2 regions of the Limnohabitans sp. TEGF002 genome follow, and region 1 is predicted to be linked to the other one. Evidence: riboswitches for the same ligand, from Rfam matches in the RefSeq annotation. Region 1 holds a riboswitch; the other holds the start of a gene.
What was found. A riboswitch is a leader RNA that binds a small molecule or an ion and turns the genes downstream of it on or off. The one in region 1 is predicted to bind S-adenosylhomocysteine.
Positions count from the first base shown of each region.

Region 2: linked by a shared signal. The riboswitch ahead of ahcY (adenosylhomocysteinase) and the one ahead of metH (methionine synthase) in region 1 are both predicted to bind S-adenosylhomocysteine.

Region 1 covers NZ_AP029224.1:227,260-241,850, forward strand. Annotated here, with positions in the region: gene ACZ5SR_RS01200 (ABC transporter substrate-binding protein) at 1-538, opposite strand, end outside; gene ACZ5SR_RS01205 (FKBP-type peptidyl-prolyl cis-trans isomerase) at 586-1,038, opposite strand; gene ACZ5SR_RS01210 (DUF6352 family protein) at 1,085-2,155, opposite strand; gene metH (methionine synthase) at 2,161-4,872, opposite strand; S-adenosyl-L-homocysteine riboswitch at 4,928-5,028, opposite strand; gene ACZ5SR_RS01220 (tyrosine-protein phosphatase) at 5,142-5,888, shown strand; gene ACZ5SR_RS01225 (homocysteine S-methyltransferase family protein) at 5,889-6,935, opposite strand; gene queC (7-cyano-7-deazaguanine synthase QueC) at 7,071-7,790, opposite strand; gene recQ (DNA helicase RecQ) at 7,852-9,732, shown strand; gene hppD (4-hydroxyphenylpyruvate dioxygenase) at 9,856-10,938, opposite strand; gene ACZ5SR_RS01245 (CaiB/BaiF CoA transferase family protein) at 11,207-12,406, opposite strand; gene ACZ5SR_RS01250 (DUF3297 family protein) at 12,416-12,679, opposite strand; gene ACZ5SR_RS01255 (Hsp70 family protein) at 12,813-14,066, shown strand; gene ACZ5SR_RS01260 (NADP-dependent isocitrate dehydrogenase) at 14,184-14,591, opposite strand, start outside.
Region 2 covers NZ_AP029224.1:700,392-714,982, reverse strand. Annotated here, with positions in the region: gene ACZ5SR_RS03625 (23S rRNA (adenine(2030)-N(6))-methyltransferase RlmJ) at 182-1,069, shown strand; gene paaA (1,2-phenylacetyl-CoA epoxidase subunit PaaA) at 1,246-2,277, shown strand; gene paaB (1,2-phenylacetyl-CoA epoxidase subunit PaaB) at 2,274-2,582, shown strand; gene paaC (1,2-phenylacetyl-CoA epoxidase subunit PaaC) at 2,594-3,376, shown strand; gene paaD (1,2-phenylacetyl-CoA epoxidase subunit PaaD) at 3,386-3,934, shown strand; gene ACZ5SR_RS03600 (2Fe-2S iron-sulfur cluster-binding protein) at 3,971-5,074, shown strand; gene ACZ5SR_RS03595 (OmpW/AlkL family protein) at 5,147-5,746, opposite strand; gene metF (methylenetetrahydrofolate reductase [NAD(P)H]) at 5,912-6,742, opposite strand; gene ACZ5SR_RS03585 (TlyA family RNA methyltransferase) at 6,761-7,609, opposite strand; gene ahcY (adenosylhomocysteinase) at 7,620-9,053, opposite strand; S-adenosyl-L-homocysteine riboswitch at 9,136-9,232, opposite strand; gene ACZ5SR_RS03575 (hypothetical protein) at 9,359-10,327, shown strand; gene ACZ5SR_RS03570 (flagellar motor protein MotB) at 10,324-11,073, shown strand; gene ACZ5SR_RS03565 (peptide chain release factor 3) at 11,226-12,854, shown strand; gene ACZ5SR_RS03560 (HAD-IIB family hydrolase) at 12,903-13,697, shown strand; gene ACZ5SR_RS03555 (methyltransferase) at 13,753-14,591, shown strand, end outside.

The DNA of each region.
Region 1 (14,591 bases):
AGGGCGACTCCAAGCCGTCGGTGGGCACCGAAAAATCCACCAGCGTGGTGGGCTTGCCCACGGTGTCCACCCACTGGAAGTTGGGCAAGGTTGGCGCAAAGGGCGCGGACAACAGGCCGTCGCGTTTCATGGTGGCAAAGTTTTCGCCGTTGATCCAGATGAGGTCCACCGTGCCTTCGGTGTCTTTGCGGCCTGCTTGCTTTTCGGCGCGCACGCGCTTGACCACATCGGCCGCATCGCTGATCTTGACGTGCTGCAGCTTGACGCCAAAGTCGCGCTGCAATTCACCCGCCGCCCATTGCAGGTAAGCGTTGATGCGCTCACTGCCCGCCCAGGCGTTGAAGTAAACGGTCTGGCCGCGTGCGGCGCGCAGGGTGTCGAGCCAAGCGGTGCTTGCAACTTGAGCCGCCGCCGGGCGCACAGCCACCATGGCAGGCAACAACGAAACCGCCCCCAAAGCAGCCAAGGTTTGCCGACGATTCCAACGCCGCTGCGAAGTTTCGGTGGGGTAAGACGTCTGGTGTGTCATGTCAGGCATGTCGTATCAGGTGTGGTGCGGTGATCCTGTGAATGGCGCCAGAGGCATCACTTGGCTTGAATGCCCAGCAACTCCACTTCAAACAACAGCGTGGCGTTGGGCGGCACAGCGCTGCCCGCACCTCGCGAACCGTAAGCGATTTCAGGCGGGCAGGTCAGCTTGGCTTTGCCGCCTACTTTCATGCGCTGCACGCCTTCGGTCCAGCACGCGATGACGCGGTTGAGAGGAAAGTCGATGGGCTGACCGCGTTTGTAAGAGCTGTCAAATTCGCGTCCGTCCGGGAAGGTGCCTTTGTAGTGCACCGTCACTTTGTCGCTGGCCGTGGGGCTGGCACCGTTGCCGTCTTTCAGGCTTCGGTAAACCAGACCACTGGGGGTCACCACAGCGCCTTCTTCTTTGGCAGCGGCTGTGGTCACCGCGTTTTGCGCCATGGCCACTTGGGCCAAGAGGGTCAAAGTGATAGCAAGGCCGAGACACGAAAGGCGAAGGGAAATTTTCATGATGCGCTGGGTAGTTGAGAGAGAACAAAACCTGAGCGAAACAAGCTCAGGCAGAGAGGGTTAAGGGCAAATTGAGCAACAGGTTTTGCGGTTTGAGCTTGAGCAAGCCCTGCTCGTTCATGGCCAAGCCCAAATACACCGGCTTGCCCTGCACGTCGGCGCGCATGTCTTGCGGGTTCTCAAAGCGCAGCTTGAACAGGCTGATGAGTTGCTGCTGGCGTTGGGATGACAGCTCGGCGCCTTGGTACAAATCGTTAAGCAAAGCGGTGGCCGTGACATCCAGGCCCACATGCCAGCGCCAGGCCGGGTCGTCGACTTTTTGCACCGGCTCGATCTGCACCGCCACACCCAAAAAGTGTTGCACCCAGCGGGCGAGCACCACCGACAAAGCCTTGAGCCCTGAGCGGGCGTTGACCATTTTCAGGATCAGCCCGTGCGGCAATTCATTCTGGATTTCGTGCGTCATGTCGAGCAAGAAGGCGTAGCGTCCCAGGCCTTCGCGCTGCGACAGGTAACGGTCTTCGTTGTCCTTGTGCAGCACCTTCACATCGACCGCTTTGAGCGGCGCGCCGCCCTCCATCAACAAGCGGCCCATCTCGCCCAAACCGCCGGTGGCTTGCAAGTTGTCCAGGGTGTCGCTGTCGCCCGACAGCACACGGCCATCGCGCACGGTGATGCGTTGGCGTCTGAACAGCAGCTCGGCGGCACGCCACACCCAAGCATCATCCTCACCAGTCAGCACATTGCACACGATGGCCTGCACCACCAGATCGATGAACAGGGGCGGCAGCTGGATGTTGCCGCTCTGGATCCAGCCCATGTAGGCCGCTTCCAGAGAACCCGCGCTTTCCACTTCATCGCGAAAACGCAGAAACAATTTGTAGTTTTCACGGACATCGTCGTCCTTGAAATGTTTGTAGTCGGCTGGCGTGACCTGCATGTGGGGCGAATCGGTCAGGGCGGCGTGCAAACGCTTTTCAGCTTTGCACGATTCGGGCACCAGCGCCATTTCGGGGCGCTGCAGCCACAGCCGCCAATAGTCTGGACTGGGCACCAGCCAACCCCGCTCGTTGCGCGTCAGGTGTTGGTGACCACAAGCCGTCCAGAAATTTGTCATGTGATTCAAAGGTTGGGGGCCAACAGGCGCTGCAGGTCTTTGACTTGCACGCCGCTGCGCTGTGCCAAGTCTTGCACTTGGTCGTCACCGACTTTGCCCACGTTGAAATACTGCGCCTCGGGGTGGGCGATGTAGAAACCGCTCACGCTGGCTGCAGGCGTCATGGCCAGGCTCTCGGTCAGGCCCATGCCAATGTCTTGGCATTGCAGCAAGTCGAACATGGCTTGTTTGGCGCTATGGTCGGGGCAAGCGGGGTAGCCGGGTGCAGGGCGGATGCCTTGGTACTTTTCGGCGATCAGGTCTTTGCTGGTGAGCGCTTCGCCAGCGGCATAGCCCCAAAGGTCGGTGCGCACTTTTTTGTGCAAACACTCTGCCAGCGCTTCGGCCAAACGGTCGGCCAATGACTTGAGCATGATGGCGCTGTAGTCGTCGTGCGCGGCTTCGAAAGCGGCGGCGCGCTTATCGGCGCCAATGCCTGCGGTGACGGCGAACAGGCCCACATGGTCTGGCGCAGTGCCTTGCGGCGCGACGAAGTCGGCCAAGCAGCGGCTAGGGCGCATGACGCCATCGATCATGTGTTTTTCGGTCTGCTGACGCAGGCCGCGCCAGGTCATGGCGACCTGACTGCGCGAGGCGTCAGCATAGAGCGCGATGTCGTCGTCATTCACGCTGTTGGCGGGATACAGGCCCAGCACGGCGTTGGCCGTGACCCAGCGGCCGTCGATGATTTTTTGCAGCATGGCTTGGCCGTCGGCGTACACCTTGCGCGCCTGCTCGCCCACCACTTCGTCGTCGAGGATGGCCGGGAAAGGCCCGGCCAAATCCCAGGTCTGGAAGAAAGGGCCCCAGTCGATGTACTGCGCGATCTCGGCCAGGTCGTAGTTTTTGAACACGCGCCGACCTATGAACTTGGGCGCGGCGGGCACGCCCTTTGACCAGTCGATCGGCGTCTTGTTGGCGCGGGCCTGCGCCAGCGTCCACATGGGGGTTTGCTTTTTGTTGGCGTGTTGCTCACGCACTTTGGCGTAGTCGGCGTTCAGCTCGGCGATGTAGTTCGCGGCTTGCTCCGACAACAAGCCCTGCGCCACGCTCACGCTGCGCGAGGCGTCGGGCACGTAGACCACCGGGCCTGAGTAGTTGGGCGCGATCTTGACGGCGGTGTGCACGCGGCTGCAGGTGGCACCGCCGATCAACAGCGGCATCTGGCGCTCGCGGAAGTACGGGTCTTTTTCCATCTCGGCGGCCACGTACTGCATCTCTTCCAGGCTCGGCGTGATCAGGCCCGACAGGCCGATGATGTCGGCGTTTTCTTCTTTGGCCTTGGCCAAAATTTCGTGGCAGGGCACCATCACACCCATGTTGACCACTTCAAAGTTGTTGCACTGCAAGACCACGGTGACGATGTTCTTGCCGATGTCATGCACGTCGCCCTTGACGGTGGCGATCACGATCTTGCCCTTGGCTTTCACGTCTTGGCCCGCTGCTTCTTGCGCGAGTTTTTCGGCTTCGATGTAGGGCAGCAAATGTGCCACGGCCTGCTTCATCACGCGGGCGCTCTTGACCACCTGCGGCAAGAACATCTTGCCCTGGCCGAACAGGTCACCGACCACGTTCATGCCGTCCATCAGCGGGCCTTCGATCACATGCAGCGGACGACCGCCCTTGGCCAAAATCTCTTGGTAGGCCTCTTCGGTGTCGTCGCTGATGAAGTCGGTGATGCCGTGCACCAAAGAATGTGACAAGCGCTGCGCCACGCCCACAGGCGCATCGGGCGTGCCGCGCCAGGCCAGTTTGGTGGTCTCGTCTTTGGCTGCGCCCTTGGCGCTGTCGGCCACCTCGACCAAACGCTCGCCTGCATCAGCGCGGCGGTTGAGCACCACGTCTTCGACGCGCTCGCGCAGCATGGGCTCCAGGTCGTCGTACACGCCGACCATGCCCGCGTTGACGATGCCCATTTCCATGCCCGCCTGGATGGCGTGGTACAGAAACACGGTGTGGATCGCCTCGCGCACCGGGTCGTTACCCCGGAAGCTGAACGACACGTTGGACACGCCGCCCGAGACCTTGGCACCCGGCAGGTTCTGCTTGATCCAGCGCGTGGCATTGATGAAGTCCACCGCGTAGTTGTTGTGCTCTTCGATGCCGGTGGCGATGGCAAAAATGTTGGGGTCAAAAATGATGTCTTCGGGCGGGAAATCCACCTCGCCGACCAGCACACGGTAAGCGCGCTCGCAAATCTCGATCTTGCGTTCGTAGGTGTCGGCCTGGCCTTTTTCGTCAAACGCCATCACCACGGCCGCAGCGCCATAACGCTTGACCAGCTTAGCCTGGCGCTTGAACTCTTCCACGCCCTCTTTCATGCTGATCGAGTTGACGATGCCCTTGCCCTGGATGCAGCGCAAACCCGCTTCGATCACGGTCCATTTGGACGAGTCCACCATCACCGGCACGCGGGCGATGTCGGGCTCACCGGCCATCAAGTTCAAAAACCGCACCATGGCCGCCTGGCTGTCGAGCATGGCTTCGTCCATGTTCACGTCGATCACCTGCGCGCCGTTTTCGACCTGCTGACGCGCCACAGCCAAAGCCTGCTCGTACTCGCCATTCAAAATCATGCGGGCAAAAGCCTTGGAGCCGGTCACGTTGGTGCGCTCGCCCACGTTGACGAACAGCGACCCCGTGCCGATGGAGACAGGCTCCAGACCGGACAACTTCATGGGGGGCACAGAAACGGTTTTAGACGCGACAACAGACACAGGCTCACCTTGGGCTTACAGGTGAGCGTCGTTGTGCAAGATCATTCAGACATTGAACGGCCCCAAGCCTGACCTGCTGCGCCTGAAAGGCGGCGGGCTGCAACGCTCCTTGGGGAAGGCGTGATTTTAACCGGAGGCCTGACCTGAGAAACTGACACCAACTTTGCACCAAGATGACAGGTTTGACGGTTTGAACGCCGCACAATGAGGCCATCACCTTTGAAACGCACATGACCCCTCCATCCAACCCACTCATAGCCCTCCAAGGCGCCTCCAATTTCCGCGATCTGGGCGGCTACCTGACCACAGACGGACGTCACGTTCGGCGGGGCCAAGTGTTTCGCTCTGACCATCTGGCGGGCCTGACCGACGCCGATGTGGCGCGTTTGCAGGCGTTGGGTATAAGGCATAGCCTGGACTTTCGCGGCGTGGCCGAATACACCGCAACGCCTTATGCCATTGCCGGCGTTGAGCGCGTGGCACTGACGATTGAGCCCACGGTGATCGCGCGCATGCAGGCGCTGGTGGCGCAAGGTATCGTGCCCACCACCGAAGAGACTGTGGATTTGATGCGCGAGACCTACCGCGATTTTGTGAACCGCAACGCAGACACGTATGGGCGGTTCATGAAGCATCTGCTGGAGCAGCCCACACCGCAGGTTTTTCACTGCACCGCAGGCAAAGACCGCACGGGTTTTGCAGCGGCTCTGGTGTTGTCAGCGCTGGGTGTTGATCGGGCCACCATCGAGCACGACTATTTACTGACGAACCAGCTGTACAAGCGCGATGCACGACTGGAAGGTCAAGGCCACGCGCATGTGATGAAGGTGCTTTGGCAAGTGCAGCCGGAGTTTTTGGATGCTGCTTTTGAAGCGGTGGATGGGCAGCACGGCGGCATGACCGACTACCTGCACGGCGCGATTGGCCTCAGCACACAGGATCTGGCCGAGTTGCGAAAGCTGCTGCTGGAAGATTGATCAGGCCGCTTCTTTGTAGAAGAAACCGCTGTGCACATTGCGCGGCGCCAAAGGTGCAACAGCCTTGCCAATCGCGCCAATGTGCTCAGGCGTGGTGCCGCAGCAGCCGCCCACGATGTTGACCAAGCCTTCGGCCGCAAACTCGTGCAGCAGGCGGCTGGTCACATCCGGCGTTTCGTCAAAGCCGGTGTCGCTCATGGGGTTGGGCAAGCCCGCATTGGGGTAGCAGCTGATGAAGGTGTCACCCGCGACTTTGTTCAGCTCTTGAATGTAAGGACGCATCAGAGTCGCGCCCAAAGCGCAGTTCAGGCCAACAGCCAAGGGCTGGGCATGGCGCACGCTGTGCCAGAACGCGGTGACGGTCTGACCACTCAGGATGCGGCCCGAGGCATCGGTCACGGTGCCGCTGATGATCAGGGGCAGGCGTTGGCCGCTGGCTTCAAAGAATTCTTCGATGGCAAACAGTGCGGCCTTGGCGTTGAGCGTGTCAAAAATCGTCTCGACCAGCAGCACATCCGAGCCACCTTCGACCAGCGCTTCGACCTGCTCGTAATAAGCAGCGCGCAGTTCTTCAAAAGTGACATTACGGGCACCGGCGTCGTTCACGTCGGGGCTGATGCTGGCGGTTTTGGGCGTGGGGCCGAGTGCACCGACCACAAAGCGGGGCTTGTCGGGCGTAGAGAACTTGTCGCAAGCAGCACGGGCGATTTTTGCGGACTGCAGGTTCATCTCGCGGGCCAGGTGCTGCATGTCGTAGTCGGCCTGGGCCACCGTGGTCGCGCCAAAGGTGTTGGTCTCGATCAGGTCGGCACCGGCAGCCAGGTAGCCTTCGTGGATGTCGCGGATCACGTCGGGGCGGGTCAGGCTCAGCAGCTCGTTGTTGCCCTTGACGTCTTTGGGGAAGTCCTTGAAACGCTCACCCCGGTAGTCGGCCTCAGACAATTTGAAGCGCTGGATCATGGTGCCCATGGCCCCGTCGAGAATGGCGATGCGGGTTTTCAGGATCTCGGGCAGCGCCTGGGCGCGGGTGTAAAAGGGGGTCTTCATGGGGGGTATTGTAGAAAACAGGAGCAGCGAGCATCAGCAACCCCATTTTCTGTAGGTCGGAGCTTCAGCTCCGACGCGGTTTAACGCAGTGCAGACAGTTGTCGGGGCTGAAGCCGCCGACCTACAGGGACACGCTCACGCTGTTTGGTAACGCGCAAAGCCCGCTGCCCGCAACTGGCATGCCGGGCACTGGCCGCAGCCATAACCCCAGTCGTGGCGCTGGGTGCGGTCGCCCAGATAGCAGGTGTGGGTGTGCTCCACGATCAAGTCCACCAAAGCCTGGCCCCCCCCAGCGGCATCGGCCTTGTGGCCCAAGTCGTGCGCGAGTTGCCAGGTCTGGGCTTTATCGATCCACATCAGAGGCGTCTCGATCAACAGTTTGCGGTCCATGCCCAGTGACAAGGCGACCTGCATGGCTTTCATGGTGTCGTCGCGGCAGTCGGGATAGCCAGAAAAATCGGTCTCGCACACGCCCGTGACGATGACTTGCAAGCCCCGGCGATAAGCCAATGCCGCAGCCAGCGTGAGGAACAACAGGTTGCGCCCCGGCACAAAGGTGTTGGGCAGGCCGGAGCTTTCCATCTCGATGGCGGTGTCGCGGGTCAAAGACGTCTCGCTGATCTGGCCCAGGATGCCGGCGTCGAGCAGGTGGTCTTCGCCCATTTTGGGGGCCCATTGCGGAAAGCGGGCCTTGATCGCGGCCAACACGTTCAGACGGGCATCCAGCTCGACTTTGTGGCGCTGGCCATAGTCAAACGCCAGGGTTTCGACGCGCTCGTAACGCGACAAAGCATGGGCCAGGCAGGTGGTGGAGTCTTGGCCACCAGAAAACAAGACGAGAGCGGAGGTGTGCATGGGGTGGGATGGTAATCGGTAGCGCACAATATCGGCTGTTTTGCCATCACCCACGCCGCTTTTGTCCCCCCACCTCCCCATCCTGCGCGAAGTTTTTGGCTACGACGCCTTTCGCGGCCCACAGCAAGCCATCATTGACCATGTGGCGGCCGGGGGCGATGCACTGGTGCTGATGCCCACGGGCGGGGGCAAGTCGCTGTGTTACCAAATTCCAGCCATTGCACGCCAGCGCGCAGGCCAGGGCATCACGGTGGTCGTCTCGCCGCTGATCGCGCTGATGCACGACCAGGTGGGCGCACTGCACGAAGCAGGCGTAAGCGCTGCGTTTCTCAATTCGACCCTGACGAGCGAAGAAGCCAGCGACATTGAACGCCGCCTTCTTCGCGGCGAAATCATCCTGCTGTACGCAGCGCCCGAGCGCGTGACCAACGGCCGCTTTTTGGCGCAGATGGACTCGCTGCAAGAGCGCGGACTGCTGAGCCTGTTTGCCATCGACGAAGCGCATTGCGTGAGCCAGTGGGGCCACGACTTCAGGCCTGAATACCGGGGCCTGACGGTGTTGCATGAGCGCTACCCCGGCGTGCCGCGTGTGGCGCTCACCGCCACGGCCGATACGCTGACCCGTGCCGACATCGTCGAACGGCTACAGCTGGAAAGCGCCGAACTGTTCATCAGCAGCTTTGACCGCCCCAACATCCGTTACACCATCGTAGAGAAAAAAGAGGCCAGCACACAGCTGCTGCGCTTCATTGAGCGCGATCACCCCGAAGCAGCGGGCGTGGTGTATTGCCAGTCGCGCAAACGGGTGGAAGAGGTTGCAGCCATGCTGTGCGAGGCGGGTGTTCATGCGCTGCCGTATCACGCGGGGCTGCCCGCCGACATGCGCCAGCGCCACCAAAACGAGTTTTTGCGCGAAGAAGGCGTGGTGATGGTGGCCACCATCGCGTTCGGCATGGGCATCGACAAACCCGATGTGCGCTTTGTGGCGCACCTGGACATGCCTAAAAACATCGAAGGCTATTACCAAGAGACGGGCCGTGCCGGGCGCGATGGGTTGGCCTCAGACGCGTGGATGGCCTATGGCCTGCAAGACGTGGTGAACCAGCGCCGCATGATCGACGAAAGCCCAGCGGGCGAAGAGTTCAAACAAGTCATGCGCGGCAAGCTTGATGCGCTACTGGCCTTGGCCGAAGCCACCGACTGCCGCCGCGTGCGCCTGCTGAGCTACTTTGACGAAACCTACAAAGGCCAAACCGAGAGCAGCCAGGGCGTGTACATGCCCTACTGCGGCAACTGCGACAACTGCCTGAACCCGCCTGAAGTGTGGGACGGCACCGATGCGGCGCGCAAACTGCTGTCCACCGTGTACCGCTGCCACCAGGCCAGCGGCCACAGCTTTGGCGCAGCGCACACCATGGACATTGTGCGCGGTAAGAAGACCGAGAAAGTGGCGCAACGCGGCCACGAGAGCATCAGCACCTTTGGTGTGGGGGCCGAGTACAGCGAGCAGCAACTGCGCGCCGTGATGCGCCAGCTGATCGCCATTGGCGCGCTGCATGTGCACACCGAAGAAGGCTTCAGCACCCTGCACCTGACCGACGGATCGCGCGCCGTCCTGAAAGGCGATGTGCCGGTGCAACTGCGCGAAAGCACCAGCCAACGCAGCGACAAAAAAACACGGTCACGCAGCGCCCCATCCCCCGCCGCCGCCAACCTGGGGCAAGACGCGATGGTGCGCTACATCAACCTCAAGGCCTGGCGCGCCGAAGTGGCCAAAGAACACAACCTGCCCGCGTACGTGATCTTCCACGACGCCACACTGGCCGCCATTGCCGAGAGCGCCCCGCAAAGTCTGGGCGACCTGCAAGGCATCAGCGGGCTGGGCGTGAAAAAGCTCGAGGCCTATGGCGAGCAGGTGCTGAAAGTCTGCAACGGCAGCTGACCAGTTCCCCTGTGGGAGCGAGCCCCTGCTCGCGAAGGCTTGTTGGGTCCATGCAGGCATTGCTGCCGGACAACCATTTGGCCGCAGAGGCGGCCTCCCACAAATTCACAACAGAACTACCGATCAGGAGGCGTCAACCTGAATCGCCCCGCGCCGAATCTGGTCACGCTCCAGGCTTTCAAACAGCGCCTTGAAGTTGCCTTCGCCAAAGCCTTCGTCGGCTTTGCGCTGGATGAATTCAAAGAACACCGGGCCCAGCAGGGTTTGGCTGAAGATTTGCAGCAGCAAACGCTTCTCGCCATTGGCGGTGGAGCCGTCCATCAGGATGCCGCGCGCCTGCAGCTCGGCCACGGGCTCGCCGTGGCCCGGCAGGCGTTCTTCGAGCATCTCGTAATAGATGTCGTTGGGCGCGGTCATGAGCGGGATGCCCGCCATCTGCAGCGCGTCCACGCTTTTCAAGAGGTCGTCGGTCAGCAGCGCAATGTGCTGAATGCCTTCGCCGTTGAACTGCATCAAGAATTCTTCGATCTGCCCGCCGGTCTTGCCCGACTCTTCGTTCAGCGGGATGCGGATCATGCCGTCCGGCGCCATCATGGCCTGGCTGGTCAAGCCCGTGTATTCGCCCTTGATGTCAAAGTAACGAATCTCTTTGAAGTTGAACAGCTTTTCGTAAAAGCCGCTCCAGTACGCCATGCGCCCTTTGTAGACGTTGTGCGTCATGTGGTCGATGAGCTTGAGGCCGTGGCCCGGCGGGTGGCGGTCCACGCCGTCGATGAATTCAAAGTCGATGTCGTAGATGCTTTTGCCGTCTTCAAATCGGTCGATCAAATACAAGGGCGCGCCGCCAATGCCTTTGATGGCGGGCAGGCGCAGCTCCATGGGGCCAGTGGGCACATCCACCGGTTGTGCGCCCAACTCAAGGGCTCGCGCATACGCCAAGTGCGAGTCTTTGACGCGAAACGCCAGCGCACAGGCGCAAGGGCCGTGCTCGGCGGCAAAGTACCCGGCCAGGCTTTTGGGCTCCCGGTTGACGATGAAGTTGATGTCACCCTGGCGGTAGAGCACCACGTCTTTGGATCGGTGTTTGGCCACCAGCGAGAAGCCCATCTGCTCGAACAGCGGCTCCAGGGTGTTGGGGGTGGGGGATGCGAACTCGACGAACTCGAAGCCGCACAGGCCCATGGGGTTGTCAAACAAATCGGCCATGAAAATCTCCAGTGAATAGCCGGACCGCGCTGCAGGGTGAGCGCGGCCCGAATTGAAATCGGTCAAACGAAACAGGGGAGTTGTTTAAAAACCCTGCGGCGGTGCGCAGGGCTTGCCCCGCGTGCTGCGCGCGAGGTGGATACCGAAAATCAATACCTGGATAGACATGGGGTCAATGGTCGTCTCTGACACTCAGTGTGTCAAGCGCTAAAACCCTGCCCGCTTGTGCCTGCTATGGCTGGGGCCATGAAACCTTGACCGACAGCCATCAAGCGACCGCTTGGATACTGCGCAAGCGAGCAATCTCTGCCGCGCTCAGGCCCAAGCTTTGCAGCAGCTCATCGGTGTTCTCGCCTTGTGTGGGCGGCTGGCGGCGAACGCCCAGGCGTTGCCCGTCCATCGTAAAAGGAAACAGCGCGGCGCGGGCGGTTTGACCCGCCTTGGGGCCATCGGTCAAACGCACATCGGCCAAACCGCCTGTGGCGTTCAGGTGCGGGTCGTCAAACAACTCTTCAGGCTTGACGATGGGCGCAAAGGGCAGGCCCGCTTTTTCAAAAATGACCGTCAGCTCGGCGGCTGTGAAGGCCTCCAGGCGGCTGCGCAACTCGGGCATCATCACATCGCGCTGCGAGACGCGGGCGTTGTTGTCGCTGTAACGCGGGTCGGCCTTGAGATCGGCAAAACCCAGCACATCACAGAAAACAGCCCACTGTGCGTCGCTCACGGCCGCCAGGAAAATTTGCTCGCCGTTTTTCACGGTGAACACGTCGTACACCCCCCAGGCCGAGATGCGGTTGGGCATGGGCTCGGCCGCTTTGCCGGTGATGGCGTACTGCAGCATGTGCTGGCCCACCAAAAAGACGTTGTTCTCGAACAGGGCCGACTGGATCTCTTGCCCGCGTCCGGTGATGCCGCGCTGGATGAGTGCGCCCAACACGCCAATCGCGCCGAACATGCCGCCCATGATGTCGTTCACGCTGGTGCCTGCGCGCAACGGGTCGCCAGGGCGGCCCGTCATGTAGGCCAAGCCGCCCATCATCTGCACCACCTCATCGAGCGCGGTGCGGTGGTCATACGGCCCAGGCAAAAAGCCCTTGAGGCTGGCGTAAATGATTTTGGGATTGGTGGCCGACAAGCTGGCGTAGTCCAGGCCGTACTTGGCCATGGAGCCGGGCTTGAAGTTCTCGGCCACGACGTCGGCCGTGGCACACAGCCGGCGCGCAACCTCAGCACCCTCGGGGCTTTGCAGGTTGAGTTGGATGCTTTTCTTGTTGCGGTTGAACATCGGGAAAAAGCCCGCACCCGAACCCAACAAATGCCGCGTACGGTCACCCTCGATGGGCTCGACCTTGATGACCTCGGCGCCCATGTCGGCCAGCACCATGCCGCAGGTGGGGCCCATGACCATGTGCGTGAACTCGACGACGCGCAAGCCTTCGAGCGGGAGTTTCTTGTCAGACGTCGTCATGGGAACTGCTCAACGGTAAAACGCTTCGACCTTGCCTTTGAGCTTGATCAGCAAGGGCTGGCCTTTGCGGTCCAACGTCTTGCCAGCAGGCACGCGCACCCAGCCTTCGCTGATGCAGTATTCCTCAACGTCGTTGCGGTCTTTGCCGTTGAATCGGATGCCGATGTCGTGCTCAAAAACGGCGCGAACATGGTGCGGGCTACGGGCGTCGATGGCGAGGCGGTCGGGCAGTGCTGGGCGGGAGGATGTGTCGGGGAATGGGGCTTCGGTCATGGGATGTTTGTGGACAAAAATGAAACAACGCCGATTCTCCCCGATTTGACAGGGCTGACGGTGGCAGAATCCCGGGTCCTTCGACGGTCAGCGCTTTGGCCTGCCACCTCCGGCTCAGCAAATCCCCTCACACATGACTTCTTCCCCCGCCGGCACACTCGGCATTGATTTCGGCACCTCCAACTCCGCCATGGCCTGGCTCGGCCCTCAGGGCAGCGCTCTCCTGATCCCGCTGGAGGGCGAGGCGCTGGCCATGCCCACGGCCGTGTTCTACAACGCCGAAGACCACAGCACCCACTTCGGGCGCGACGCCCTCAAGCACTATCTGGAAGGCACAGAAGGCCGCCTGATGCGTTCGCTCAAAAGTCTGCTGGGCAGCCCATTGCTGCTTGAAACGACGCAAATTGGCCATCAGCAAATCAGCTTCCAAGACATCATTGGCACCTTTTTGGCCCGCCTGCGCGAACGCGCCACGCAAAACCTAGGCACAGCGCCGCGCCGCGTGGTAATGGGCCGCCCGGTGCATTTTGTGGATGACGACCCCGCGCGGGATGCGCAAGCCGAAGCCTCGCTGCGCCAGGCGGTCGAAGCGGTGGGTTTTGACGAGGTGTCGTTCCAGCTGGAACCGATTGCCGCTGCGCTGGATTACGAACAGCGCTTGACGAAGGAGAGCACCGTCTTGGTGGTGGACTTGGGGGGTGGCACATCGGACTTCACCGTGGTGCGATTGGGACCTGACCGCATGCACAAGGCCAACCGCCAGCAAGATGTGTTGGCCACCACCGGCGTTCACATTGGGGGCACCGACTACGACCGCCAGCTGAACCTGGCGCAGGTCATGCCGCTGCTGGGCTTCAAACACATCGGCCCCGAACAGCGCGAAGTGCCCAGTCGCGTGTTTTTTGACCTGGCCACCTGGCACCTGATCCATTGGCAATACCAGCCCAAAGCCATCGCCCACGCCAAAACACTGCGTACCAACTACAGCGATCTGCGCTTGCATGAGCGCTTGATGCAGGTGCTGAGCGAGCGCCATGGCCACCACATCGCGCACGAGGTCGAGCAGGCCAAAATCCACTGCTCGGTGACCGGTGCCGACACGCGCATTGAGTTGTCAGTGATTGAGCGCGACTTAAACGCCCAACTGGGCGCGGTTGACATGCAAGCCCACTTGCATGACTTGCTGGCCCGCACCGTGGCCTGTGCGCGCGAATGTGTGCAGCGCGCGGGCCTGACCGATGCGTCGCTGGACGCGATTTACCTCACCGGCGGTTCATCGGCCTTAAGAACATTCCAACAGGCCTTGCAGGCCGAGTTCACGGGTGTTCCGCTGGTAGAAGGTGATTTGTTTGGCGGCGTGGCACTGGGTTTGGCCTACAGCCGCTGAGGGCGTTGAGCCAATAAAAAAGCCACTCAGGCAAAACCTGGGTGGCTTTCTGTAGAGCGTTGTGTCCTTGCTCTGGCCAGCAGCTCAGCGATATAAAACCGCTGAGCCCGCTTGGCCTTAAGCCTTCACCGCAGCCAGTGCCGCATTGAAGGTCGTGCTGGGGCGCATGATGGCGGCCAGCTTGGTTTGGTCAGGCATGTAGTAGCCGCCAATGTCCACCGGCTTGCCTTGCACCGCGTTGAGCTCGTCCACAATTTTCTTTTCGCTGTCGGTCAATTGCTTGGCCAAAGGCGCGAACTGGGCAGCCAGTGCGGCGTCCTCGGTTTGTGCTGCCAACTCTTGGGCCCAGTACATGGCCAGATAGAACTGACTGCCACGGTTGTCCAACTGACCTGTCTTGGGCGACGGGTTCTTGTTGTTATCGAGCAGTTTGCCGGTCGCGGCATCCAGGGTCTTGGCCAACACACCGGCTTTCTTGTTGCCAGTCTTGAGGCCCAGGTCTTCGAAAGAAACGGCCAAAGCCAA
Region 2 (14,591 bases), 470 kb from region 1:
AGAAAGGTTTGGCGGGTCCTTTTCCACGGTCGGTGCTCCTCTTTTGGGAGCCTCTTAGGTGGGAATTTGCCAATACCTTGCGGCAGCTGGCGTCTTCGCCGCGGGACCACTGAATCGCTGCGAAGCCTTCTATTATACGAAAAATCAAGGACTTGCGCGCGTTATTGGTTACCATCAAGGCATGTTCAGTTACCGACACGCTTTTCACGCGGGCAACCATGCCGATGTGCTCAAACACATCACCTTGCTCGCGACCATGCGCCACCTCATGCAAAAAGAGGCCGGCATCACCCTGATTGACACCCACGCCGGGGCCGGTTTGTACCGCCTGGACGGTGATTATTCCCAAAAAGGCGCCGAAGCCGAGGACGGCTTGTTCAAGCTTTTGGCTGCGGCCGAAAAAATGGATGCCTTGCCCGACCCCGTTCAGGACTATCTGGAGCAAATCGCCAGCTTCAACCCGAATGGGCAGGCCAAGATCTACCCTGGGTCGCCTTTTTTGATGCACAAACTGATGCGCCACGCCTCGCGTGACCGCCTGCGGCTGTTTGAACTCCATCCCACTGACAGCAAATCGTTGATGTCCAACATCGCCCAGCTGGAAGCCGGACGTACAGTCACAGTGAGCCGGGAAGACGGCTTTGAAGCGCTCAAAAAGCTGCTGCCCCCACCGCCATCGGCCACCGGCTCCAAGCGCGCCATGGTGTTGATCGACCCCAGCTACGAGATCAAGTCGGATTACAGCAAGGTCGCCAGCGTCATTCAGGAATACCTCAAGCGCTTTTCGACGGGCACTTACCTGGTTTGGTACCCGATCATCCCGCGCCCTGAGGCGCACGACCTGCCCAAACGCCTTCGCACTTTGGCCAACCAGGCTCAAAAGCCCTGGCTCAATGCCACGCTGGCGATCGGCAGGGGGCCGGGCGACGAAGGCGGTTTGGTGGCCAGCGGCATGTTTGTCATCAACCCGCCTTTCACCCTAAAAGACCAGATCCGCAAAGCTCTGGACATGGTGGGACCGGCTTTGGCACGCGGATCCGGCAAAAACTGGGCCGTTGAGTCTTCTTGATCGTCTTGGTTTGGCCTGCTCCGACGATCTTGGCCAAGCCTTTTTGATACCAAAAATCAGGATCAGGGAAAGACCTGATCGATGGGCCCTCAAATTAACCGACCGAGCGGTCGGTTAATGGGTATACTGTCACCTGCGCCGCGATCATTCCATCCTGTTTGGCGCAGGAGAAGCCCATGTACACGCAATCTTTCAGCGTCCCGGACGGTTCCGAAGACGCCAAGTCGGCCGGCCTGAAGGCCGTGCCCAAAGCCCTGAGTGCGCAAGACACTGCGCTGCAAGCGGCTTTTGACGCCCGCATCGACGCCGACGGCCGCATCGAGCCGCGCGAATGGATGCCCGAGGCTTACCGCAAAACCTTGGTGCGACAGATCAGCCAACACGCCCACAGCGAAATCGTGGGCATGCTGCCCGAAGGCAACTGGATCAGCCGCGCCCCCAGCTTGAAGCGCAAAGCCATCCTGATCGCCAAAGTGCAAGACGAAGGCGGACACGGCCTGTACCTTTACAGCGCCGCCGAAACCCTGGGCACCAGCCGCGACCAGATGCTGGACGCCCTGCACACCGGCAAAGCCAAATACAGCTCCATCTTCAACTACCCGACGCTCAACTGGGCCGATGTGGGCGTGGTCGGCTGGCTGGTCGATGGCGCGGCCATCATGAACCAGGTGCCCCTGTGCCGTTGCTCTTACGGTCCTTATGCCCGCGCCATGGTGCGTGTGTGCAAAGAAGAGTCCTTCCACCAACGCCAAGGCTACGAAGCCTTGCTGGTGATGATGCAAGGCACCGCCGAGCAAAAAGCCATGGTGCAAGACGCTGTGAACCGCTGGTGGTGGAAGTGCTTGGCCATGTTTGGCCCACCCGACGCAGACAGCCCCAACAGTGCACAAGGCATGCGCTGGGGCATCAAACGCATCAGCAACGACGACCTGCGCCAGAAGTTTGTGGACGCGACCGTGCCGCAAGCCAAGGTGCTGGGCGTGACTTTGCCCGACCCCGACCTGAAGTGGAACGAAGCGCGCCAAGCCCACGACTACGGCCAGATTGACTGGGACGAGTTCTGGGCCACGGTGAATGGCAACGGCCCCTGCAACAAGGAACGCCTGGGTGCACGCGTCAAAGCTTGGAACGACGGCGCTTGGGTGCGCGAAGCGGCACTGGCCCACGCCCGTAAACAACAAGCACGCCAAATGAAGGAAGCAGCATGAACACCACTGCCAACACCGCCGTACTCAAAGAATGGCCCCTGTGGGAAGTTTTTGTGCGCTCCAAGCAAGGCCTGGAGCACAAACACTGCGGTAGCTTGCACGCCTCGGATTCTGAGCACGCCCTGCAAATGGCGCGTGACGTGTACACCCGCCGCCAAGAGGGCGTGAGCATCTGGGTGGTGCCCTCGGCCAGCATTTCGGCCAGCGAGCCCAATGACAAGCCTGAGTTCTTCGATCCGGCCAGCGACAAGGTGTACCGCCACCCCACCTTCTACGTCATACCCGACGAAGTCGGACACATGTGAGCGCCGACAACATGAACGCTCCCGTTGATTACCTGCTGCACTTAGCCGACAACGCGCTGATCCTTGGTCAGCGCAACGCCGAATGGTGCGGCCACGGCCCCATCCTCGAAGAAGACATCGCGCTGTCCAACAACAGCCTGGACCTGGTGGGCCAAGCCCGCATGCTTTACCAGCACGCGGCCGCGCTGCAAGGTGGCGGTGCCACCGAAGACAAGCTGGCGTATTTCCGCGATGTGCCTGACTTCAAAAACTACACCCTCTGCGAATTGCCGCACATGACCTTGATGGCCGCCACCTCAGCAGGCGACCGAGACTTTGCCACCACGATCGTGCGCAACTTTTTGTACAGCAGCCTGATGGTGCTGGTGTGGGACCAGTTGCAAAACTCCAAAGACACGCAGCTGGCCGCGATTGCGGCCAAGTCGCTCAAGGAAGTGCGCTACCACTTGCGCCATTCGCGCGACTGGGTGGTGCGTCTGGGTGACGGCACCGATGAGTCGCACGCCAAAGCGCAAACAGCACTGGATCAGTGGATGCCCTATTGCCAAGAGTTCTGGAGCACCAGCCCGCAAGAGCAAGCCGCTCAAGCGAACGGCACCGGCATCGACATGGCTGCGCTGCAAGCCGACTGGAACCAAATCGTGGACGCCGCGCTGCAAGAAGCCACGCTAAAGCGCCCCGCCGATGGCGGCTTTGTGCCCACCGGCAAGCAAGGCGTGCATTCAGAGCACCTGGGTTTTGTTTTGGCCGAGATGCAAAGCCTCGCCCGAGCACACCCCGAAGCCACCTGGTAATTGGCCCCAATGACCGCGACTGCTTCGCCCACCGCCACGTCCGACCGCACAGCCGATGTGAGCCACGCATGGGCACTGCTTGAGCAGCTGACCGATCCGGAAATTCCGGTCGTTACGCTGCGCGAGCTGGGCATCTTGCGTGACGTGCGTGAAGGCTCGCAAGGGCTAGAGGTCGTCATCACGCCCACTTACAGCGGCTGCCCCGCCATGGGCCAAATCGAAGACGACGTGAAAGCCCTGCTGCAAGCCAATGGGCTGCAAGGCCGCGTGGTCACGCAACTGGCCCCTGCGTGGACGACGGACTGGATGACAGAAGCCGCCAAAGACAAGCTGCGCGCTTATGGCATTGCCCCGCCGCACGCCTGCGCCAGCAGCGGCACGGGAGCGGCCAACGTGGTGCAGTTTGCAGCGCGCAGCGCCAAACCCGAGGTGGTCCACTGCCCACAGTGCGGCTCGGCCAACACCACAGAAACCTCCCATTTCGGCTCCACCGCATGCAAAGCCCTTTACCGGTGCCTGGCATGCATGGAGCCCTTCGATTACTTCAAACCTTACTGAGCGGCCCCAAGCCACTCAGCTCAAGAGCCTCAAGCCATGTCCGCACCCCGATTTCATGACCTCACCATCGCTCGCATCAACCCGGAAGCGGCCGGTGCCGTGGCCATCACGCTGAACGTGCCCACGGATCTGCGCAGCAGCTTCGACTTCCAGCCGGGCCAGTTCCTGACCCTGCGTGCCGACATCGACGGCGCCGACGTGCGACGCAGTTACTCCATCAGCTCGGCCCGCAGCCAGCTGCAAAAACAAGGCGTGCTCGAAGTGGGCATCCGCCCGGTGGAAGGAGGCGTGTTCTCCAACTGGGCGTCTACCCAACTCCAAGCGGGCGACAGCCTGCGCGTGATGCCACCCGATGGTCGCTTTGTGGTGCAGCGCCCTCGCGCCATTCACCGCGTGGGCTTTGCCGCTGGATCGGGCATCACACCCATCCTGTCCATCTTGTCGAGCACACTGGAAGAGCAGCCAGAGAGCAAATTCACCTTGGTCTACGGCAACCGCCGCATGGACAGCGTCATGTTCAACGAAGCCTTGCAGGACCTGAAAGACCGCTACCCCTCGCGCCTGACACTGATTCACATCTTGTCGCGCCAAGCGCAAGAAGTGCCTCTGCTCGAAGGCCGCATTGATGCGGCCAAAGTGCAAGCCATCATCGACGCGTTTTTGCCGGTGGGCAGCATGGACGAGGTGTTTGTCTGCGGGCCAGAAGCCATGATCGAAGCCACTGAGCAAGCGCTGCTGACGGCTGGCGTGAAAGCCGAACGCATCCGCACCGAGCGCTTCAGCTCTCCCACACTCGATGCGCTCAGCCCCGAGCAACGCAGCCAAGCTGTGCTGGGCCACGCGGCCACACGCGAAACTGGCGAAGTACAGCTGACGGTGGTGTTGGACGGCAAGCCCTACGACATGCCGATGAACCGCAACGAAAAGATCCTGGACATCGCCTTGTCCCTGGGTCTGGACCTGCCATATTCGTGCAAAGCCGGGGTTTGCTGCACCTGCCGCTGCAAAGTCATGGAAGGCTCGACCGAGATGGAGAAAAACTTCACCCTCGAAAAACCCGAAGTCGAACAAGGCTTCATCTTGTCTTGCCAGGCACGCCCCACCAGCGCGCGCGTGGTGATCAGTTTCGACGAGCGCTGAAACCCATTGGGAGGTCAACAGCGAAAACGCCCTGCTGCGCAGGGCGTTTTTTTTATGGCTGACGCAAGCCCGTCAAAAGCGGTAACCCAATCCCAGCCCCACCAAGAGAGGGTCTAGCTTCAGGGTGCCCTGGTTGACGCCGCCGACAAAGACATTGGAGCGGATATAAAGCTTTTTCACATCGAAGTTCAACGACCAGTTTTTATCCAGCGGAAAGTCCATGCCAACTTGGAGTGCACCACCCCAGCTGTCGTCCTCCAGATCAGCCCCTCCGCCGAGCAAATTGACGCTGGTGAGGCGGGTGTAATTCACGCCTGCTCCGATATAGGGCTTGTAGCCACTCAAACCGGTGAAGTGGTACTGCAGCAGCAAACTTGGCGGCAAATGTTTGAAAGTGCCAATCGATGTCCCACCCAACGAAACCGTCTGTTTTTGGGGCACCGTCAGAACCAGTTCCGCCGCCATGTTCGGCGTGAAAAAGTAGCTGACATCCACTTCCGGAATGGTCTTGTTGTTGACCGACAGGCCCAATCCTGTGCCATCTTTGTTGGCCATATCCAAGTGCACAGCGCGGGCGCGCACCATCCAAGGGCCTTCGCCTGAAGCTTGAGCCATGGCGGCAGTGGCAGAGCACGCAACCAACACGGCTGCAACGATGGTTAGTTTTTTCATGTTGACTTCCTTATGAACGAAGAGCTTTTTGCTCAACTTCATTGGAAGTTCAAACCACCCGCATTGGTTTGAGCGGGGTCAAACTCCGCGGCAAGGCAACACCAGATTTCAAGCGCAATTGTGTTGCGTCAATCCCATTGCAAAGCACTCAGGGCTTTGTGCGTTTCACAACCGACGACAGATTTCTGCTGTGGCAGCACTCTGGTTCATCGTGTAGAAATGGATGGCTGGCACACCGCCGTTGACAAGTTGCTCGCACAAATCACTCACCACATCCAAACCAAAAGCCTTGATCGACTCAACATCATCGCCATAAGCCTGCAGGCGCAGCCTGATCCAGCGCGGAATTTCAGCGCCGCAGGCATCCGAAAAACGCAGCAACTGCGAGGAACTGGTGATCGGCATGATGCCTGGTACCACGGGCACATCCACACCCAGTTTGTAGGCATCGTCCACGAAGCGGAAATACGCGTCGCTGTTGTAGAAGTATTGCGTGATGGCCGAGTTGGCGCCCGCCTTTACCTTGGTGGCAAAGGCTTGCAAGTCAGACTCTGGCGACTTGGCTTGCGGGTGAATCTCGGGGTAGGCCGCCACTTCGATGTGGAAATCGTCACCGGTCTCAGCCCGGATGAAGGCCACCAAATCGCTGGCGTAATGAAATTCACCGCCCGCACCGTAGCCGCTGGGCAAGTCGCCGCGCAAAGCCACCAGGCGCTTGACACCCATGGCCTTGAGGGTGGCCAACTCCGCGCGCACCGAGGCTTTGGTCGCGCCAATGCACGAGAAGTGCGAAGCGGCCGCAACGCCTTCACTCAAGATGGCGCTCACAGTCGAGAAAGTGCCTTCTTGCGTCGAGCCGCCTGCACCGTAAGTGACGGAGCAAAACTCGGGCTTCAGGGCGTAGAGCTTCTCACGCACACCACGCAACTTTTCTGCGCCCTCGGGCGTTTTGGGCGGGAAAAATTCCAGACTGATCGGCAGCTTCAAACCAGACATCACGTCACCTTCAAAAAATCAATAGTCGTTGGCCTTGGCATACGCCTTGGCGGCCAGATCGGCCTCGTGTGCCACGCGTGTTTTTTCGCGCGCAGGCAGCACCGCTGCTGGGTCAGGCCAGCAAGCTTGCACAAAAAATTCGTGGTTGCCATCCCCACCCGCAATCGGGCTGTCCAGCCAAGCGGTCACTTGGAGCCCCAGCTCGGTCAAGGCGGTGCGCACGCGGTTTTCAATGAACGGAAAATGCGTGTCGTCTTTCACGATACCGCCCTTGCCCACTTGGCCCGGCTGCAATTCAAACTGGGGTTTCACCAACATGAGCAACTGGCCTGTGGGCTTGAGCAAATGCACCACGCCCGGCAGAACCAGCGTGAGTGAGATGAACGACACATCGCCCACCACAAGATCAAAGCCCTCGAGCGCATCGGGAATGCGTTCGTCGCCCGGCGCCAGCTCGCGGGCGTTCACGCCTTGGATGCAGACCACCCGCTCGTCTTGGCTGATGCGCGGGTGGACTTGGGCATGCCCCACGTCCACCCCCACCACCTCGGCCGCACCGTGTTGCAGCAAGCAGTCGGTGAAACCGCCGGTGCTTTGACCCACATCCAGGCAGCGCAAGCCGTCGACCAGAACACCGGTGGCCTTCAAAGCCCCTTCGAGCTTGAGGCCGCCCCGCGAGACATAACGCGACTCGGCATCGTCCATCAACTCCAAGGCAGCGCTTTCGGGTACCTCGTCGCGGTTCTTGACGACGGTGCGCCAATTGCCGTCGGGCTGCTGCCACTTCACGCCCCCGGCGATCAGTCGCTGAGCTTGGGAGCGAGAAGCGGCGAGGCCACGTTCAACGAGAAGTTGGTCAATGCGCATGCGTGGTTTTTTAATAGCGGTAAGTGTCGGCCTTGTAAGGACCGTTCTTGGACACACCGATGTAAGCCGCTTGCTCTTCGCTGAGTTCGGACAACATCGCGCCGACTTTCTTCAGGTGCAAACGCGCCACTTTTTCGTCGAGGTGCTTGGGCAGCACGTAGACCTTGCCGTTTTCGTACTGGTCTTGTTTGGTGAACAGTTCGATCTGGGCGATGGTCTGGTTGGCAAACGAAGAAGACATCACAAAGCTGGGGTGGCCAGTCGCGCAACCCAGGTTCACCAAGCGGCCTTTGGCCAACAGGGTGATCTTCTTGCCATCAGGGAAGATGACGTGGTCGACTTGGGGCTTGATCTCGTCCCACTGCAGCTTCTCCAAGGAAGCCACATCGATCTCGTTGTCGAAGTGACCGATGTTGCAAACAATGGCTTCGTCTTTCATGGCGGCCATGTGCTCGTAGCGGATCACGTTCTTGTTGCCGGTGGCGGACACGAAGATGTCGCACTTGTCGGCAGCGTATTCCATGGTCACAACTTTGAAGCCTTCCATCGCGGCTTGCAGGGCGTTGATCGGGTCGATCTCGGTCACCCAGACTTGGGCGCTCAAGGCGCGCAAAGCTTGGGCCGAACCCTTGCCCACGTCACCGTAACCGGCGACCACGGCCACTTTGCCGGCGATCATCACGTCGGTGGCGCGCTTGATCGAATCGACCAAAGATTCGCGGCAGCCGTACAGGTTGTCGAACTTGCTCTTGGTCACCGAGTCGTTCACGTTGATGGCGCGGAACATCAGGCTGCCCTTGGCAGCCATTTCGTTCAAACGCAGCACACCGGTGGTGGTCTCTTCGGTCACGCCAATGATGTGTGCACCTTTGCGGCTGTACCAGGTCGGGTCCACGGCCAGCTTGGCCTTGATGGCGTTGAAGAGGCAAGTCTCTTCTTCGCTGGTGGGGTTGGCGATCAAAGAAGCGTCGGTTTCGGCGCGCTTGCCCAAGTGCATCAGCAACGTGGCGTCGCCGCCGTCGTCCAAAATCATGTTGGGGCCTTCACCGGGCGTGCCCGCTGCGCCGAAGTCAAAAATGCGGTGGGTGTAGTCCCAGTAGTCGGCCAATGTTTCGCCCTTGATGGCGAACACGGGAGTGCCCTTTGCAGCAATGGCGGCAGCAGCGTGGTCTTGGGTCGAGAAGATGTTGCAAGAGGCCCAACGCACGTCAGCGCCCAAGGCTTGCAAGGTCTCGATCAGCACAGCCGTCTGGATGGTCATGTGCAGCGAGCCGGTGATGCGGGCGCCCTTCAAAGGCTGGGCCTTGTTGAACTCTTCGCGGATGGCCATGAGGCCGGGCATTTCGGTCTCGGCGATTTTGATTTCTTTGCGGCCCCAATCGGCCAGGCCGATGTCGGCGATCACGCAGTCAGCGTTGACGGTGGAAGGCATACGTGCATTCATGAGAAAAGCTCCAAAGCAATGTGAATAAGCCACACGCGTGAATGCAGGCACTGAATGAAAAAAACAGGCTCACCGCACGTCGAGTGGATGAGCGTCGTTGCTGTATGAAGGTTCCGAGCCTCACGCCCCGCTGCCGACTTTTGAACAAGTCAGGGGGCGCTGCAACGCTCCTCGGAAGACTGAATTCTACCGCAACCGGACCCAAGTCATGCCCAGCATGGGTGAATGCACCGCTGCGACTGCGGGTGATTCCGCTAGACTGAGCCGGTTTCCAGCTTCCCAGCACCTTCACCATGTCAGACCTGATGCATCTCCTCCCCGACTACTGGCATTTGTGGGCCGTTGCGGCCGTGCTGGGCCTGATCGCCCTGAATTACGCCACCCAATTTATCTTGCCTGCACGCCATCTCAAAACCAGTTTGGCCAAGGTCAACGCCTATTTGACCGATCTGTCGCAACAAGCACCCGGCACACACATCGATCTGGCCCTGTTGAAAACCGAGGTGATGACCTCTCCCGCCTTGCAACATGCTTGGCAGCAATATGCCAGCACACTGCAAGCGCAATGGCAAGCCGCCGATGCGGGGCCCCTCGGGGCTGCGCGCCAGCGGGTTCGCCACTTGTCGCGGGCCTTTTTTGCCCACATGGATGTGGCCTCCCAAGGCCCCCGCCTTGACTTGTCCAACCTGGAGCAACTGGCTCAAAACGACCCCAACCTCGGCAAGCTCTGGACCGAGTACAACCAAGCACTGGAAGCACTCCAGCAACTGGAGGTCTCGGCACAAAACACCACCGGCCAATGGCAAGCCCAAAGCCATGCCGAAAACTACTTCACCGAGCAAGCCCTGGTGGACTCGCCACTGCAATCGAATTTCTACAAACACATCCCTGGTATCCTGACCGGCGTGGGCATCATTGGCACCTTCACGGGCCTGATTGCCGGGCTGGTCAGCTTTGACGTCTCCAACCCGGAACAGGTGCAAGCCGAACTGAGCCAACTGGTGCAAACCGTGGGCCACGCCTTTTGGGTTTCGGCCTTGGCCATCACCTTGGCGATGGTCTTCACCTGGATCGAGAAATCGGTGTTGACCGGGCGTTACAGGCAAGTGGAGCAACTGCAGCAAGGGCTTGACACCTTGTTCAACCCGCAAGGTGGTGCGCAGCACGTCGAGCGCCTCACTTTGGCGGCTGAAATGCAAGCCGCACTGTCCTTCAAAATTTTGAACCACCTGCGCGAATCGCCCACGCAGACACCCACACGATCCGCCCCATGATCGGCCCCAGAAGAGCGCCCGCCCGCAAGCGTGCTGACGAGGCAGAAAAACCCTTCTGGATTTCGTTTTCAGACCTGATGACCGCCCTCATGGTGCTGTTTCTGGTGGCCATGGCCGTCGCCTTGATGAACGTCACCCAAGGCTTGCGCAAGATGGACGAGCGCCGCATGACACGCGAGGAAGGCATCTCCAGCTGCCTGAGCAACGTTCAGCAACTGACCCAACAGGCCGAATACGCCGGCGTGAAACTGCGCGGCCAGACCTTGGAATTGGGTGCATTGGCCGAATTCAAAAAAGACAGCAACGAGCTGGAACCCCAACGCATGGCTTTTTTGCGCAGCTTCGTGCCGCAAATGCTGCGCGTGGCTCACACCCCCGGCTGCCAGGACTGGCTCAAGCGCTTTGTGCTCGAAGGCTATGCCAGCCCCGAAGGCTCTTTTTTGTACAACCTCAACTTGAGCTTGGAACGTTCTCAACGCGTGCTGTGCGTGCTGCTCGATGCCAAGGCTGCCGATGCCCCGAGCTTGGAAGATCGCCAAGCGATCCGTGAAATGTTCTTCGTGGGCGGTTCCTCGTTCAACTCGGCCATCCTGAACCAGCCCGAAAAAAGCCGCCGTGTCGAACTGCGGCTGGAATTCAAGGACCTGCGCCCCCAATGCACCGCCAACACGCCCGGCTGCGAGCCCGACGAGGTGCGCCCCATCCCTTGGGACGACGACTTCAAATGCCCAGTAGCCTCTCGCTGAGCGCCCGGTAGATCGCCTGCACCATCGGCCTGCGATCCAGCACCGGGCACTTTTCGCACAACTGGCCCGGTAAAATCGCATTTTTGCCAGCCTGCACAGGGCTTGGCCACCACGGGGGCTGATTGGCCACCCGCTCGACTTCAGGACTCCTTGTGACCTACGCCCACGAAACCCGGCGCCGCCGGACTTTTGCCATCATTTCCCACCCTGACGCGGGTAAAACCACGCTGACCGAAAAGCTCTTGCTGTTCTCGGGTGCGATCCAGATCGCCGGTTCGGTCAAGGCCCGCAAGGCTTCGCGCCACGCCACATCGGACTGGATGGAAATCGAAAAGCAGCGCGGCATCTCGGTGGCTTCGTCGGTCATGCAGATGCTGTACCGCGAGCACGTCATCAACCTGCTCGACACCCCCGGCCACAAAGACTTCTCGGAAGACACCTACCGCGTGCTGACTGCCGTGGACTCGGCACTGATGGTGATTGACGCGGCCAACGGTGTGGAAGCACAAACCCGCCGCTTGATTGAAGTGTGCCGTCAGCGCGACACGCCCATCATCACCTTTGTGAACAAGATGGACCGCGAAGTGCGCGACCCGCTCGATATTCTTGATGAGGTTGAGCGCGAGCTGGGCATGCCCTGCGTGCCCATGACCTGGCCTGTCGGTCAGGGCAAATCTTTTGGCGGCATCATCAACCTGCGCACGCAGGCCATGACGGTGTTCGACTCTGGCTCTGAACGCCTGCCGCAAGACTTCGAAACCATCCCACTGACCGAGCAAGCCCAACTGGCTGAGCGCTTTGGCCTGGAATGGCAAACCGCCATGGACAGCATGGAGCTGGCCACCGGCGCGTCGCCTGCGTTTGACGAAGCGGCCTTCTTGGCGGGCAAGCAAACCCCCGTGTTCTTCGGCTCCGGCGTGAACAACTTCGGTGTGATGGAAGTGCTCGACGCCCTGGTCGATCTGGCCCCCGCACCCCGGCCCCGCACCAGCAACTTGCTGGTCAATAAGCAGCCCGTGGTCAAAGAAATCCAACCCGAAGACAGCGCGTTTTCGGGTGTGGTGTTCAAGGTGCAAGCCAACATGGACGCCAACCACCGCGACCGCATCGCCTTTGTGCGCATGGCCTCGGGCAAATACACCCCCGGCATGAAGCTCAAGGTGCAGCGCACCGGCAAAGAGCTTCGACCGACCAGCGTGGTCACCTTCATGAGCCAGCGCCGCGAAGCCGTGGAAGAGGCTTTCGCGGGTGACATCATTGGCTTCACCACCCACGGCGGCGTGCAGCTGGGCGACACCATCACCGATGGCGCGAATTTGCAGTTCACCGGCCTGCCCTTCTTTGCGCCCGAACTCTTCATGACCGTGATCCTGAAGAACCCGCTGCGCACCAAGCAACTGCAAACCGGCCTCGACCAATTGGGTGAAGAAGGCGCGATTCAAGTCTTCAAACCCGAAATCGGCGGCCCCATGCTGCTGGGAGCGGTGGGCCAGCTGCAGTTTGAAGTGGTGCAACACCGCCTCAAAGCCGAATACGACTGCGACGTGCGCCTGGAAGGCTGCCAATACACAGGCGCCCGCTGGATCACCGCCGACACCCCGGCCGAGTTGCGCGAGTTCACCAACGCCTACCCGCAGCGCATGTCGCTGGATGCGGCAGGCACGCTGGCCTATTTGTGCACCAGCCCTTACGACGTGCGCTTGGCGCAAGAACGTTTTCCGAAGATCCACTTCCACCCGCTGCGCGAGCACGCGGGCCTGGCGTTGGGCTCGGCAGGTTGACGCTTTAATTGGGGTCAGATCCCAATTAAAACGAACACATTCCAACCGATGCGCCCCCTCTCCAGCTGGCAGGTTCCACGCCTCATCATCGGCGTCTTCACCGACATCGACGACACGCTGACGACCGACGGGGCCATCACGCCCGATGCCTTGCAAGCCTTGGCCGATCTGAAGGCAACAGGCCTGCATGTGGTGCCGATCACCGGCAGGCCTGTGGGCTGGAGTGAGCCGTTTGCCGCCAGCTGGCCAGTGGACGCCATCGTCGCCGAAAACGGCGCGGTGGGCCTGCAACACACCACTGCTCATGGCCTGCGCAAGTTCTACCAGCAAGCCACAGCCACCCGCAGTGCCAACTTCGCCCGCATGCAGCAGGTGCTGGCGCACATCGAGCAAACCGTGCCCGGTGCGCAGCGCTCGCAAGACAGTTCAGGCCGCGAGACCGACATCGCCATCGACCACAGCGAATTCACCCATCTGCCGCAGTCGGCCATCGACGAGGTGGTGCGCCTCATGCAGGCCGAAGGCATGACCGCCACCGTGAGCAGCATCCACATCAACGGCTGGTTTGGCGAGCACAGCAAACTCACAGGGGCCCGCTGGATCGTGCGTGAGTTGTATGGGCGCGATCTGGACGCCGAAATGGACCGATGGGTTTATGTGGGAGACTCCACCAACGACCAGGTGATGTTTGAGCACTTTGCACACAGCGTGGGGGTGGCCAACATCCGGCGCTTTGAAGCACAACTCACACACCCGCCACGTTACATCTCGTCTGCTGAACGCGGCGCAGGCTTTGCCGAATTGGCGCGGCATCTGCTGACAGACATCAACTGCCGCGCATGACAAACCCCTTCGCGGCCACCTGCGCGACACACACAAACTCTGACTGGACACGCGCATGAACGCCCCCACCTTTTTGACTTGGTCTGAAAAAGACACCCCACGCTCTGCCCTGTGGCGCTCTGACCAAGTGCTGCCCAAAACCGTGGTGCTGGCCGACGACACCATGACCGCCGACACGGCCTACCGCCTGGCCTGCGCGGGCACCGGCTTGCTGTGGCGCAGCGACTTTCAGAACGCGCGGCAAATGCTGCAAGCGCTGACACGGCGCATCGACAAACCGAAAAAGGTTCGCACCAAAAAACAAGACCCGGATGCCCCCGTGATCGCCGGTGCAGCCTTTCACACCCACCGCCAAGCGCAAGCCCAGCGCACGCGCATTCTGAGCCAGGTCTTGATTGAACTCAATGGCGACTACGGCATTGACCTGCGCCGTGCGCCCGATGCCAAAGCGGCCTGCATGCAAGCCTTTGGCCCAGCAGACGGCCAACCGTCGGTGATTTCGCTGCGCAGTTTGCAAGGGGTCATTGGTTCGTTTGAATGGCGCAAAAACGGTGTCGAAGTGCCCGCCATGGGCGAAGCCTTGCGCGTTTATCCGCACTACGGCGTGTTCTCGCCCGTGCGTGGCGAATATGTCGAGTTGGTGGCCAATGCGCCCTTGCCCGAAGCATTTCGTGCCAATCCAGTGGCTTTTGACATCGGCGTGGGCACAGGCGTGTTGACCGCCGTGATGGCGCGTCGCGGCGCGACCCATGTGGTCGGCACCGACATGTCCGAACGCGCTTTGGCTTGCGCCCTGGACAACCTGCAGCGCTTGGGTCTGCAAAACCAAGTGACCTTGCAGCACACGCATTTGTTCCCACAAGGCCAAGCGGCTGTGGTGGTCTGCAACCCCCC